4 regions of the Pantoea sp. X-Soil-YNGN-785 genome follow, and region 2 is predicted to be linked to each of the others. Evidence: predicted binding sites of a transcription regulator. Region 2 holds the regulator's gene; each other region holds the start of a gene.
The links. The regulator LexA, encoded in region 2, represses DNA repair genes until DNA is damaged. The targets are predictions, from matches to a motif close to TNCTGTATGTACATACAGNA.
Positions count from the first base shown of each region.

Region 1 (3,511 bases), 1.1 Mb from region 2:
TAACCAACCCGTCAAGAAAACGCTCAGCGTCTAACGCGGCCATGCAGCCGGTGCCTGCCGAGGTGATCGCCTGACGATAGATATGGTCCATCACATCGCCTGCCGCAAAGACGCCTGGGATGCTGGTCTGAGTGGCGTTGCCGTGCAGACCCGACTGAACTTTGATGTAACCGTTCTCCAGCGCCAGCTGACCTTCGAAGATAGCCGTATTCGGACTGTGTCCGATAGCAACAAACAGACCCGCGACTTCCAGCGCTTCTGTTTCATCACTGTTCTGGGTAGAACGCAGTGTCAGACCGGTCACACCCATCTGATCGCCTGTGACTTCTTCCAGCGTACGATGGGTGTGCAGCACGATATTGCCATTGCGCACTTTTTCCATCAGCCGGTCGATCAGGATCTTCTCTGCGCGGAAGCTGTCACGACGGTGAATCAGATGCACTTCAGCCGCGATGTTCGCCAGATAGAGCGCCTCTTCAACGGCCGTGTTACCCCCGCCAATCACTGCGACTTTCTGGTTGCGATAGAAGAAACCGTCACAGGTTGCACAGGCAGAGACACCTTTGCCCTTGAACGCCTCTTCAGACGGCAGACCCAGGTAACGAGCTGACGCACCGGTGGCGATGATCAGGGCATCTGCCGTGTATACGCCGCTGTCGCCAGTGAGGGTGAACGGACGGTTCTGCAGATCAACGGTGTGGATGTGATCGAAAATGATCTCAGTATTAAATTTTTCGGCATGCTCGTGCATGCGCTCCATCAGCGATGGACCTGTCAGATCGTGCGGGTCGCCCGGCCAGTTCTCCACTTCAGTGGTAGTGGTCAGCTGTCCGCCTTTTTCCAGACCGGTGATCAGCACCGGGTTCAGGTTGGCGCGTGCAGCATAAACGGCTGCGGTATAACCCGCTGGGCCGGAGCCCAGAATGAGTAACTTACTGTGTTTGGCCGTACTCATGCGTTCCTCAGTTTCATTCGGCTGACATAGCCTGCGATTGTAGGGAATATCCGGCGACAATAACAAGACTTAGCCAATTTTGTTAACGATAGCTGCAAGTGGCGTAGACGATGAGCGGCGGTTTTGCCTGGTCAATGCGCCAGAATGGGTCAAAAATCGGCTTTAAAGGGTGCAAAAGTGGAAAAATACTCATTTAAAAACAGATACCCAGCGGTCTGTCTGGCATCTTGTCCTGAATTTGGTGATTTTACTTTGACAATCGCCTGCGCTTTTGCGAAAACATTATCAGAAGCGAATAACATTTATCGGAACAAAACAGGTTTTCGTCGCCTGTTTTGCGTGTAACGCCGAATAAAAGCAGCCTGATATGGATAATGACGCATGATGTGGACAGACAACATGCGTCATATCGATAGGTGTCAGATCACAGGCTCTGTTAGCTCACTTCAGAAATGCCCCGAACATTGAGCGTTTTCAGGGCGTGGCAGGTAAAGGGAAGGAATTAAGAGAGACAATAATAATGGTAGACAATAAGAAACGCCCCGGGAAAGACCTCGACAGAATTGACAGGAACATTCTGAATGAACTTCAGAAAGATGGTCGCATTTCAAACGTAGAGCTTTCCAAACGCGTAGGCTTATCGCCTACGCCATGTCTTGAGCGTGTACGCCGTCTCGAACGCCAGGGATTTATTCTTGGTTACACTGCGCAGTTAAACCCGCACTATCTGGATGCCTCTCTGCTGGTATTCGTTGAGATTACTCTGAATCGTGGTGCGCCGGATGTGTTTGAGCAATTTAACGCCGCTGTGCAAAAACTTGAGGAAACTCAAGAGTGTCACCTCGTTTCCGGCGATTTCGACTACCTGCTGAAAACGCGCGTACCTGATATGTCTGCCTACCGTAAGCTGCTGGGCGAAACCCTGTTGCGCCTGCCGGGCGTAAACGACACGCGAACTTATGTGGTGATGGAAGAGGTCAAACAGAGCAATCGACTGGTGATCAAAACTCGCTGATGCGGGGCAGGTGCAAAACCTGTGAGATTTCGGTACACTCCTGTGCATTCATACAGGATCAGCGTCGGGCTTGCCCGACGCTGTTGCTTCTTACTTTACAGGCACCTGGAGAGTCCTCTTGAGCCAGGAATATACAGAAGATAAAGACGTTTCGTTACAATCGCTGAGCAGTGGACGTCGTCTGCTGGAAGCGTTGCTCATTCTGGTGGCGCTGTTTGCCATTTACCTGATGGTTTCACTGGTCAGTTTTAACCCTTCCGATCCGAGCTGGTCGCAAACGGCCTGGCATGAACCTATCCATAATATCGGCGGCAGCGTCGGTGCCTGGCTGGCTGACACCTTACTCTTCATCTTTGGTGTGATGGCGTACGCCATTCCGCCCGTCATTCTGGGTTTGTGCTGGATTGCTTTCCGTCAGCGCGACAGCCAGGACTATTTTGACTACTTTGCCGTCGGGTTACGCTTAATTGGCGTTCTTGCGCTGGTGGTAACGACCTGTGGTATGGCAGCGCTGAACGCTGATGATATCTGGTACTTCGCTTCAGGCGGCGTGATTGGTAGTCTGGTCAGTAATGCTATTGCCCCCTGGTTCAGTCCGGCTGGCGGCACGCTGATGCTGCTCTGCGTCTGGGCGGCGGGGATAACCCTGTATACCGGCTGGTCCTGGCTCACCATTGCAGAAAGAATTGGTGGTGTCGTCATGGGCGTCCTGACGTTTGCCAGCAACCGCTCACGTCACGATGAACCCTGGCAGGAAGAGGATGACGAACGCGACGCGCAAGATTATGCGGATGTCCCTGCATTGCATGCCGCCGATCAGGATGATGACGTGCTGCTGTCTGCGCCGCGTGCTGTCGATCAGGAAGATGATGTGCTGCTTGCCGCGCCACGCGCTGCCGCTCAGCCTGTGCCGACACAGCCGGATCCGCTACTGGCGAAAGCAGCAGCCGCAACCAGTGCGGCGGTAGCCGCCACTGCGGAAGCTGCAGAGGTGACCATCGCTCCCGCAGCGCCGGTTACCGCGGCACCTGCTGCAGCGGCCTTTACTGCATCGGCACCTGCCGCGTCAGCAGCAATACCTGCATCGTCGACGGCACAACCTGCTCCAGCATCTGCACAGAACATCCCTGCATCTTATGGTGCAACGACGGCTCCAGCGCAGAGTGCTTCTGCAGCCGCAGCTTCACCACCGCTTTACCACTTTGAAATGCCAGACGAAGCTCCGGCTGCGCCATCGTTCAATGCTTACGACGATGACGAACCTAAAATGGGTAACTGGCGTGACACATCAGCGATCCCTGCGGCCGCAACAGCCGCCGCTGCCGGAACGGCGGCCACACGTACTGCGCCTGTTTTCGACTTAGCCCCTGAAACCAATCTGAATCCTCAGGTTAAGCAGGGTATCGGACCGGCGCTGCCGCGTCCTAATCCGGTAAAACTGCCTACGCGTCGTGAGCTGGCTTCTTATGGCATTAAGTTACCTTCTCAGCGCATGGCTGAAGAGAAAGCCAAAGCGGAAGAGAGCGAAACGGCATCGGCTA
Region 1 covers NZ_AP035942.1:1,347,808-1,351,318, forward strand. Annotated here, with positions in the region: gene trxB (thioredoxin-disulfide reductase) at 1-955, opposite strand, end outside; gene AC6I8E_RS06230 (hypothetical protein) at 1,100-1,300, shown strand; gene lrp (leucine-responsive transcriptional regulator Lrp) at 1,476-1,970, shown strand; gene AC6I8E_RS06240 (DNA translocase FtsK 4TM domain-containing protein) at 2,089-3,511, shown strand, end outside.
Region 1: a site for LexA is predicted at 2,009-2,028, ahead of AC6I8E_RS06240 (DNA translocase FtsK 4TM domain-containing protein). Genes of this name have one in related genera too.

Region 2 (3,511 bases):
ATCAGCGAGAAGAAAAGCGCCACCACCACCGCCTGCCGACAGGCAGAGTGCCAGACATGCCACAGTTTGCTGCCATCTTTTGCACCATGCGCCTCGCCGGCAAACGCTTCAACCGCGTAGGCGAAGCCATCCAGCGCATAGGCCGTGAACGTAATGAACATCAGCAATACCGCGTTAACTGCCACCACATCCGGGCCAAGCCGCGCGCCCAGCACGGTCAGCGAGGCGAAACAGAGTTGCAGCATTAGTGAGCGCAGCATGATATCCCGGTTCAGCCGCAGCAGTCGGCCGCTGTCACCGCGCCAGCTCTGCTTCAACAGGCTTAGCGAAATGCCGCGCAGCTTCAGGACCCGCCAGACCATGATGCTGCCGACACCCAGCGTAATGTACTCCGCCAGCGCCGTGGCGGTTGCTGCACCCGCGACACCCCAGTGCAGACCCATCACCAGCCAGAGATCGAGCACGATATTAACCACATTGCCCACCACCAGCAGGATCACCGGCGCGCGCGCATACTGCACGCCCAGCAGCCAGCCCAGAATGACCAGATTTGCCAGCGTAGCAGGCGCGCTGAGCCAGCGAATCTGAATAAACAGCGCCGCCTGTTCCAGTACCGCGGGATTGCCGCCAACCAGATGGGTCGCCAGCTGAATAATCGGATAACGTAAAGCGATGAACAGTACACCTGCCAGCAGCGCAATAATCAGCGGCTGCGTTAGCGCGCGTGCCAGCGCAGTTTTATCGCCCGCACCAAACGCCTGCGCCGTAAGGCCAGTCGTACTCATTCGAAGGAAAAGCAGCAGCATAAAGAGGAAGCTGGTCACCGTGGTCCCGACCGCAACCCCGCCAAGATAGACAGGGCTGTCGAGATGACCAATTACTGCCGTATCGACCACCCCCAGTAAGGGAACGGTGATATTTGAAAGGATCATTGGCAGCGCAAGCCGCCAGAGATTTTTATCGGTTGCCGTGATAAAGCGCATTCGCCGTTCCGTGCTCGGTGTCGCTGCGCAAAACAGGCAGCGACAAAATTAGGGCAGACAGAATAGCATCAGAAAAGGCGAATGCACGCAGGCCTCAAATCAGAGCCACTCGCCGTTGCGAACCACACCAACCGCCAGACCTTCAATGGTCAGGGACTGTGCACGGGTATCGACAACAATCGGGTCAAAATCACTGTTTTCAGGCAGCAGATGCACGATAGCACCCTGCTTTTTCCAGCGCTTAACGGTGACTTCATCATCAATGCGGGCAACGACAACCTGGCCGTTGCGTACATCCTGGGTTTTATGTACCGCGAGCAGGTCGCCATCCATAATCCCGATATCTTTCATCGACATTCCGCTGACGCGCAGCAGGAAGTCGGCAGACGGCTTAAACAGGCCCGGATCGACCTTGTAGTGGGTTTCGATATGTTCCTGCGCCATGATCGGCTCACCGGCAGCAACCCGGCCAATCAACGGTATGCCTTCTGAGGCTTCTTCTTCCATTAGCAGACGAATGCCGCGCGATGCACCGGAAACGATCTCGATAACGCCTTTACGCGCCAGCGCTTTCAGGTGCTCTTCTGCCGCATTCGGTGAGCGGAAGCCCAGTTGTGCAGCAATCTCTGCGCGCGTAGGCGGCATGCCTGTTGAAGAAATATGGTCGCGAATCAGGTCATAGACCTGCTGCTGCCTGCTGGTTAATGCTTTCATCCCGCCCCCTGGTTGTTTATACAGTCGCTGTGAGTATATACAGGTATTGGCGAAATGGAAACCGATTGTCAGGCAAAACGCGGCTTCCGGCGCGATATGGAACGCTTATCGCAAATGTGTCCAGAGCAGCGCTATCCAGACAAACAGTGCCAGTAAGATGCTGATCAGTACCGCCGCAGAGCCCATATCTTTGGCCCGGCCCGCCAGCGGATGATGCTCCTGACCGATGCGGTCAACGACCGCTTCAATGGCGCTATTGAGGATTTCAACAATGACCACCAGCACCACCGACCCAATCATCAGGATGCGTGAGACCACATCGACATCCAGCCAGCAGGCGATAATAATGGCGACCAGCGCAGCCAGGGCCTCCTGACGAAACGCCGCTTCATGTTGCCAGGCGGCACGCAGTCCCTGCCAGGAGTAACCTGCGGCTTTAACTATTCTGATAAGTCCGGTGGCATTATTTGCCATGATGTGGGAACCCTTTTATCGGATTGACGTCAATGTCTGGGCTGCGTGCAATTGGCACCACCACAGATCTTCGCTGCACTTTCTGGTATGCTTGCGGCGCTTTGCTAACAAGAGGCTTCATGTTGTCTATGTCAGGTTGGCGTAAACTCTATTACAAATTGCTTAATTTACCACTGTCGTTTTTGGTAAAAAGTAAGGCCATTCCGGCCGATCCCGTGTCTGAACATGGTCTGGATCCGACCCGACCTATTATGTATGTTTTGCCTTACGATTCGAAGGCCGACTTACTGACTTTACGCGCGCAGTGTCTGCGGCATCATCTGCCTGACCCACTCTCTCCGCTGGAGATTGATGGTTCACTGCTGCCGCGCCACGTATTTATCCACGATGGCCCGCGCGTCTTCCCCTATTTTGTGCCCAGCGTGGAATCGGTGAAAATCTTTCACGATTACCTCGATCTGCATCGCAATAATCCTACGCTGGATATCCAGATGCTGCCGGTGACGGTGATGTTTGGCCGCGCACCCGGACGTGAAGTCCAGGGCGAAGCCACGCCACACCTGCGGGTGCTGAACGGCGTACAGAAATTCTTTGCGGTGATCTGGCACGGACGCGACAGTTTTGTTCGCTTCTCGCCGACCGTTTCGCTGCGCCGCATGGCCACGGAACACGGTACGGATAAGTCGATTGCCCAGAAGCTGGCTCGCGTAGCGCGCATCCATTTTGCCCGTCAGCGGCTGGCGGCGATTGGCCCGCGGTTACCGGCGCGTCAGGATCTCTTTAACCGTCTGCTGCAATCCAAAGCGATTGAAAAAGCCGTCGAAGATGAAGCACGCAGCAAAAAAATCTCCCATGAGAAAGCGCAGCAGAATGCTGTCGAGATGATGGAAGAAATTGCCGCCAACTTCTCTTATGAAGCGATTCGCGTTACTGACCGCGTGATGGGCTGGCTATGGAGTCGTCTCTATCAGGGCATCAACGTTAATGGCGGCGAAAAAGTGCGCCAGCTGGCGCAGGATGGCCACGAGATTGTCTATGTGCCGTGCCATCGCAGCCACATGGATTATCTGCTGCTCTCCTACGTGCTCTATCATCAGGGCCTGGTCCCGCCGCACATTGCTGCCGGTATCAACCTCAACTTCTGGCCAGCCGGCCCGATTTTCCGTCGTCTGGGCGCATTCTTTATTCGTCGTACTTTTAAAGGCAACAAGCTCTACGCCACGGTGTTCCGTGAATATCTCGGCGAGCTGTTTACCCGCGGCTATTCGGTTGAGTACTTTGTCGAGGGTGGACGTTCTCGTACCGGCCGCCTGCTGGACCCGAAAACCGGCACCTTAGCC
Region 2 covers NZ_AP035942.1:293,834-297,344, reverse strand. Annotated here, with positions in the region: gene dinF (MATE family efflux transporter DinF) at 1-983, opposite strand, end outside; gene lexA (transcriptional repressor LexA) at 1,083-1,697, opposite strand; gene AC6I8E_RS01280 (diacylglycerol kinase) at 1,803-2,171, opposite strand; gene plsB (glycerol-3-phosphate 1-O-acyltransferase PlsB) at 2,300-3,511, shown strand, end outside.

Region 3 (3,511 bases), 1.1 Mb from region 2:
ATTACCGGCGTGCTGTTCTTCGCTTTCAGACAGGTGCAGTATGCGCAGGCTACGCTGTTTATCACTCTGCTGGTGCTGCTTTGCTTTAACCTGTTGGGTGAAGGGTTTGAAGTCGCCCTGCCCCGTGTCGTGGATACCTTACTCGGTTGTGGTCTGGCCTGGCTGGCTGTCGCCTTTATCTGGCCTGACTGGCGCTTTCGTCAACTGCCAGCGGTGGCAGAGCGAACTCTGAAAGCGAACTGTCGCTATCTGGATGCAATCATGGAGCAATATCATCAGGGTAAAGATAACCGTCTCGCCTATCGTATCGCCCGCCGTGATGCGCATAATGCGGATGCTGAACTCGCCTCAGTCGTCTCAAACATGAGCAGTGAAAGTCGCACCAGCCAGAAGCTGCGTGAGTCAGCTTTTCAGTTGCTCTGCTCCAATCACTCATTTCTGAGCTACATTTCCGCGCTGGGCGCTCACCGCGATAAAATTACTGCGCCGGACCTGCTCACCTTACTGGATGATACGGTTTGCTATGTCGAAGATGTGCTCCAGACGGACGTGGTCAGCGATGAACATGTTGAAGCGATGCGCCAGCAACTGGCTCAACGAATCAGCCAGCTGGCTGCAGATGCAGATACGCGTGCGCCGCTGGTGCTCCAGCAACTCGGTCTGCTGGTGGCATTAATGCCCGATGTGGCTCGCCTGCGCCGCACGCTTATTACTGACTAGCTGTCACTGCTTCTGAAGTCCGGGTTTGATAAAAGCGTGCGCTGGAACCATGCATTCAGCTCCGCCCGGGTTGCCTGCGGCAGCGCAGCCGCATGGTGGCCCATAATAGCCCCCTGCAGCGCCAGTAATGTCTGAAACCCCACGTGCTGGTTGATCGCTTTTAGCTTCAGCCAGCACTGTTTGGCTCCTATCTGATAGAGATGATTGACGCTCATCACGCCCGCCTCAAAGAGCATCATCTCCATGCGTACGCTGAGATTAGGCAAATCTTTCAGCCGCGGAGAGGCTTGCCTGTCCTGCAACTCCAGCTGCGCCGTCTCTAAAGAGGCGGCAGAGAGCGCCAGCAGATGGTCAGAATCGCGCCATAATGCCTCATCAACCCGAAAGTAATTGAGGCTGACCAGTTTTCCCCGCTTGCGAAAAATTAAGGGTTGCAGCGGGCGATCGGCAATATACTCGCGCAGGGGTTCACTGGCCCGCAGATAGAGTTCGTCTTTATTAATTAAGGCAAAAACCACACTTTCGACAGCCAGAGCGTACCCCCCAAACTGGGTGCGGGACTCTATCGGTCCCAACGGGGCCAGACGCGTTCTGGAGCGCTCTACGACTGGGTTCACCTTTTTCATTGCACCACCTCCATGTCAGAAATATTTCTTAAATTGCCTTGGGTATCAGGCAATTAGAAGATAGAAAAAAGTGTCAGCTGGTTCAATGAATAAATAGTGCTTCAACTAATCTTGTCGCGTTTTTGCGAGGCGTTTTCAGAAATTTGGGTTGATCTTTATCCAGGATGACAGTACTGTATATTCATACAGTCAACTGCTGGTGATTAACTTATGCGAACCCAACATCCTGATAATGCACGCTATGCTCATCATTACGCGTCCTCTTCCGTTCCGGCCTCTCAGGGCGGTGGAATTACTGAGTTACGCTGCAGTGAGCAGCCCGGTATGATGCAGATGCTGTTGTTGCCATTATTACAGCAGCTGAGTCAGCAATCACGCTGGCAGTTGTGGCTAACACCGGCACATAAACTGAATCGCACCTGGATGCAGGAGTCGGGATTACCGCTGGATAAAAGTATGCATATCGCCGATTCTGAACGTCTGAATGCGGTGGAGGCGATGGTCAAGGCACTACGCACAGGAAATTACAGTGTCGTTCTGGCATGGATTCCTTATGACCTTGACGAAGATGAGCGCCGTCAACTTGAAAATGCGGCGGCAGAGGGTGAGGCGCTGGGTTTGATTTTGCGGGCAAGCGGGACATCGGAAGCGCCTCTCAGACCGCAAAGTGCGATAAAAATTCAGTCGGATTTGTTTCATTAAGTAAAAATCAGAAGTTTCCCAAGCTATTTTTCTTATCTGTCGTCGCTAAACCACTGATTCTGTTAGTTCGAGCTGTGACAATGGTTTAGCAGGTTTTTAAGGCTTTTTGCCGCGACAATACTACCAGGCTAATTGTTAGAAATTGTGTATAAATCGCTGTTTTTTTACAGAAGCGCCTCACATCATACTTGTAAGTTTCCAATCTCGTTGTAGACTTTATCTCGCCAGGGTGCTCAATAACCTCCGTTTTTTGCGGTAGAGTCATAAGCGAGCGTTTTGACCCGGCGAAGGATTTAAACCAAGAGCAACCTTTTTGCTCATTGCCTATTTGGATGATAACGAGGCGCAAAATGAAAAAGACAGCTATCGCAATTGCAGTGGCACTGGCTGGCTTCGCTACCGTAGCGCAGGCCGCTCCGAAAGATGACACCTGGTACACCGGTGCTAAACTGGGCTGGTCTCAGTATCACGACACTGGTTACTACGGTAACGGTTACGAGAACAACAACGGTCCAACTCATGAAAGCCAGCTGGGCGCAGGTGCGTTCGTTGGTTATCAGGCAAACCCATACCTGGGCTTCGAGCTGGGCTATGACTGGCTGGGCCGCATGCCTAACAAAGGTACTGTGACTAACGGCGCATTCAAAGCACAAGGCGTTCAGCTGGCTGCTAAACTGAGCTACCCAATCTATGACGATCTGGACGTGTATACTCGTCTGGGCGGCATGGTATGGCGCGCAGATGCAACGCAGACTAACCCAACTACTGGCCGCATCAGCGACCACGACACCGGCGTATCTCCGCTGGCTGCAGTTGGTGTTGAATATGCACTGACCAAAAACTGGGCTACCCGTCTGGATTACCAGTGGGTTAACAACATCGGTGATGCACAGACCGTTGGTACCCGTCCAGACAATGGCATGCTGAGCGTAGGCGTTTCATACCGCTTCGGTCAGGATGACGTCGCTGCTCCGGCTCCAGCTCCGGCTCCAGCACCAGCTCCAGTTGTTGAAACCAAGCGTTTCACTCTGAAGTCTGACGTTCTGTTCACCTTCAATAAATCTACCCTGAAGCCAGAAGGCCAGCAGGCTCTGGATCAGCTGTACAGCCAGCTGAGCTCAATGGATCCTAAAGATGGTTCCGTTGTCGTACTGGGCTTCACCGATCGCATCGGTTCAGAGCAGTACAACCAGAAACTGTCTGAGAAACGTGCTCAGTCAGTCGTAGATTACCTGGTATCTAAAGGTATCCCTTCTAACAAGATCTCTGCACGTGGCATGGGTAAATCTAACCCAGTTACCGGCAACACCTGTGACAGCGTGAAAGGCCGTAATGCCCTGATCGATTGCCTGTCTCCGGACCGTCGTGTAGAAATCGATGTTAAAGGCATCAAAGACGTTGTAACTCAGCCACAGGCTTAAGTTCACACGTCATAAAAAACCCCGCTAAGGCGGGGTTTTTTT
Region 3 covers NZ_AP035942.1:1,420,854-1,424,364, reverse strand. Annotated here, with positions in the region: gene yccS (YccS family putative transporter) at 1-720, shown strand, start outside; gene AC6I8E_RS06515 (TfoX/Sxy family DNA transformation protein) at 717-1,346, opposite strand; gene sulA (SOS-induced cell division inhibitor SulA) at 1,557-2,048, shown strand; gene ompA (porin OmpA) at 2,399-3,469, shown strand.
Region 3: a site for LexA is predicted at 1,518-1,537, ahead of sulA (SOS-induced cell division inhibitor SulA). Genes of this name have one in related genera too.

Region 4 (3,511 bases), 1.9 Mb from region 2:
TGTTTAATCCCTAAGATCGCGTCAATGGCGGCTACGTTATAATTTTTCCACTGCGTAGCGCAAGGTATCTGGCTGTTCAGACACCCGCGAGCGGCTGTTTACAGCAGAATTTACCCTTGAGCCAGGAGACCGGTCAGCCTTTTGATCGGCAACTGGCCGTCTGAATGGGCTCTGGCACGCCTGACAAGCGGAAGACAACCCGATACACTAACGCGCTGCATCAGACTTTCAGGAATATAAATATGAAAACGCCAGAAGCCTACTATGCCCAGGCACGTGAAATGTTTTTTACCGCGCATCCCGACTTTCAGTCTGCACTGGATGAGTTGACGGAGAGTGATGCCCGTGCCGCTAATCTGTCGCTGCGACAGCTGCGTGAATGGCATGCCGAACGCATCTATGCAGCCTTTTTGCGGCAGAAAAATCTGGATGGGATGATTTTTTCTATTCAGCTCGCTGAGCCGGATAAAGCGGTAGCGGCTGAGGCTATCGAGACCTATCTTAAATCTCATGCTGAGTCGCTGGGGATGAGCTGGGAAGAGTTCTGCATCAAAAACGAGTTGTAATTTTCAATGCACAGGACAGGTGTAAATTACACCTTTCAGCCTGCCGTACAGCATCGGATGAAGCAGTAGAGTACAACGCGATACTTTCACGTCATGCCGCAGGTGAAGATTGCCCTTACAGGCAGAGCATCTTCACTGCCTCCGGAGAGGTTGCCGGGCTTTCCTCTCCGGAGGCGTATTGATAAATGGCCCTACTCTCGCTCTTCCGTGGCTTTGCCTTTCACTTCTACATAGCTTGCAACCGCCAGCAGACGATTGATGTGCGTCAGCAGCAGATCAACATCCGACTGCAGAAACTCGGTCGACGATTGCGAAGCGGTAATGATGGCATCCTGCACCGTTTCTGTAATGGTCAGCGAGTTGTCCTGTTTCGCTTGTACCAGCAGCGCTGCAACCAGCAGGGACTGCGCTTCAAGCTGCGCCGTCAGCTCTTTTGCGTCGACGTCCATCTTTGCCAGCTTTAGCAGAATATCAATGACCAGTTGTCGCATCGCGGACCTCCTGAAAAGTAAGCCGACATTATGTCGCGATGCGTGCGCATTTTGCTAGTCGAAGATTGAGGTTTGAGCGAGATAAAAATTTACGCGAAATCAGGGGTACTGCCTTGCTACTGTTTTTATTTACAGTATTATATATCAGCGATTTTGCCCTGAATGGATTGCCATCATGTTTGTTGAGTTGATTTATGACAAGCGCAACGTTGCCGGTTTACCGGGTGCTCGCGAGATGATTCGTGAGGAGCTGGAAAAGCGGGTACATCGGGTGTTTCCTGACATCGAAGTTAAGGTCAAGCCGATGGAACGTAACGCGATTGATACTGATTTAAGTAAGAACGATAAGGCGACAGTTGCGCGTATTGTTGAAGAGATGTTCGACGAAGCGGAAATGTGGCTGGTGGCCGACTAATCCTTTAGCGGCCACCGCATCAGTCAGCGGGAGATGAATCAGCTCTCCTGCTCACTGTGATTAATTTCAATCTCGATGTCCTGAATGGCGGCATCCAGATCTTCCAGCAGTTTCCCCTGCTTATTCAGTAACGCATCGATACGATCGGCGTTCGTTTTGTCTTTATACTCACCCGCATCAAACGATAACCAATGGCTGGACAGGGTTTCGGTGTTGGTCTGCGCATAGTGGCGCATCTCTTTCAACTGCGAAGTCACATCGCGCAGATAGTCATTTTTGGTCTTGGTTTCTGTTGAATCGCTCATGCTAAATTTCCTTCTGGTCAGTTATCAAAAGTGTTTAGGCTTAGCGGTTCATCTACCGGCCAATCAGCGGACGCCAGTTCAGATACAAAATGTCGTCCGGAGATTTAAAACTAGTCGATAATAGCGAAGCCGCACTAAGAATAATCGGAAGTTATGGTTTCTCCGTTGGTTTCGCGGATGGCACCTCCTTCTCAATCACGACTTCTTTCACTTTTGTGATCGTTTTGTCGGCGACGCGCTCCGGTATTACATCAAGCTTATGCTGTAAGGCTGCAACCTGACTGGTCAGCAAATCCACCCGGTCATCACGCCGCGCTGCAATGACCCGATAATCTGCCCGAATCTCCTCAACCCGCTTATTTGCCGTGTTACTGACGTAAACAAAAATAATTGTCATCAGAATGCAAATCATCGAACAGCTTAGCAGAATGCAGCCGAGGATAACTTTGCGCTGGTATGACATAGGTGCCTTAAGCCTGTTAATCGTTGACATCGCTGCGATCCTCCAGAGTTGAGATCAGCCGATCAATCTCATTACGAAATTTATCGTTCTGATCGGTTTCGGTCATTGCCAGTAAAATACCTACGGCATTCTTGATTAACCGCAGATCCGTTTCGAGTGTCGCAATACGTCGCAGATTTCTGTCATGACGTTCACGTAACTCATCGTTCTCCTCCCGTATCAACAGGTTGCTCTCTTTCAGCAATACCACCTGCTCTTTGTAGCTGGTAATAATTTCGCCGCCGGCTCGATTACTGGTTACGATTGACGCAATACCCGCCAATAACGGTTTCCAGAACAGTGCAGCCGCCCCCCCACCCAGAACTAATGCACCCATACTGGTAATCAGACTACTTTCCATGCCACACCCCTTTGTCCGGTAAGGTCTCTGGAACACACTGCGTGCAGAACAGCCACGTCCTCCACCCTGAATTTAAGATTGCTTAAATACCAGAGTTAAGTATACTTAAGTCAATCTCAACTAAAAAGTCAAGCTGATGAAAAACGAAACGCTGGGTGACCGCATCCGACTCCGACGTAAATCACTGCAATTAACGCAGAAGCAACTGGCGCAACAGGTAAAAGTTTCCCATGTAGCTATTTCACAATGGGAAAAAGAGGAGACGCTGCCGCGCGGTGAAAACCTGCTTCGGCTTGCCGAAGCGCTGGGCTGCACGCCGGCTTATCTGATAGATGGGGATGGTCCTGTTTTCAGCGAAAATAGCTGGGCTGGCCTGCACCAGATCCCGCTGCTTTCTCAGCGCGATGTCGCACAATGGCTGAACGACGCCAGCTCTGTGCGGCATGAGCTACTGATGCACAACGATATGGCGCTTTCGCAACAGAGTTTCGCCATCCGGGTAGAAGAACAGGCGATGACGCCCGCGATTCTGCGGGGGGATGTGGTGATCATTGATCCCAGCCTGGCACCTCAGCCCGGCGACTGCGTGCTGGCAATGCAGCAACAGAATGCCCTGCTGCGCACCTGGCGTCAGCGAGGCAGTGAAGAGGGTGTTGCGCAGTTTGAACTGGCTCCGGTCAATATCAACTTTCCCGAGCTGCATTCAAGCCGGGACAGCCTGCAACTGATTGGAACACTGGTTGAATTACGCCGCTATCGGCAGCCATAAAAAAACCCGCCGGGTGCGGGTTAGCTTTTCAGCGAACAACAGTCGCCAGAGTCATAGCCGTGCAACTACAGGGCGTCGACCAGTTGATCCACCACTACCTTG
Region 4 covers NZ_AP035942.1:2,399,140-2,402,650, forward strand. Annotated here, with positions in the region: gene yedD (lipoprotein YedD) at 1-1, opposite strand, end outside; gene AC6I8E_RS11190 (DUF6388 family protein) at 243-566, shown strand; gene iraP (anti-adapter protein IraP) at 758-1,057, opposite strand; gene AC6I8E_RS11200 (DinI-like family protein) at 1,233-1,472, shown strand; gene AC6I8E_RS11205 (hypothetical protein) at 1,511-1,777, opposite strand; gene AC6I8E_RS11210 (hypothetical protein) at 1,929-2,270, opposite strand; gene AC6I8E_RS11215 (hypothetical protein) at 2,257-2,640, opposite strand; gene AC6I8E_RS11220 (helix-turn-helix domain-containing protein) at 2,777-3,409, shown strand; gene AC6I8E_RS11225 (hypothetical protein) at 3,475-3,511, opposite strand, start outside.
Region 4: a site for LexA is predicted at 1,175-1,194, ahead of AC6I8E_RS11200 (DinI-like family protein). Genes of this name have one in related genera too.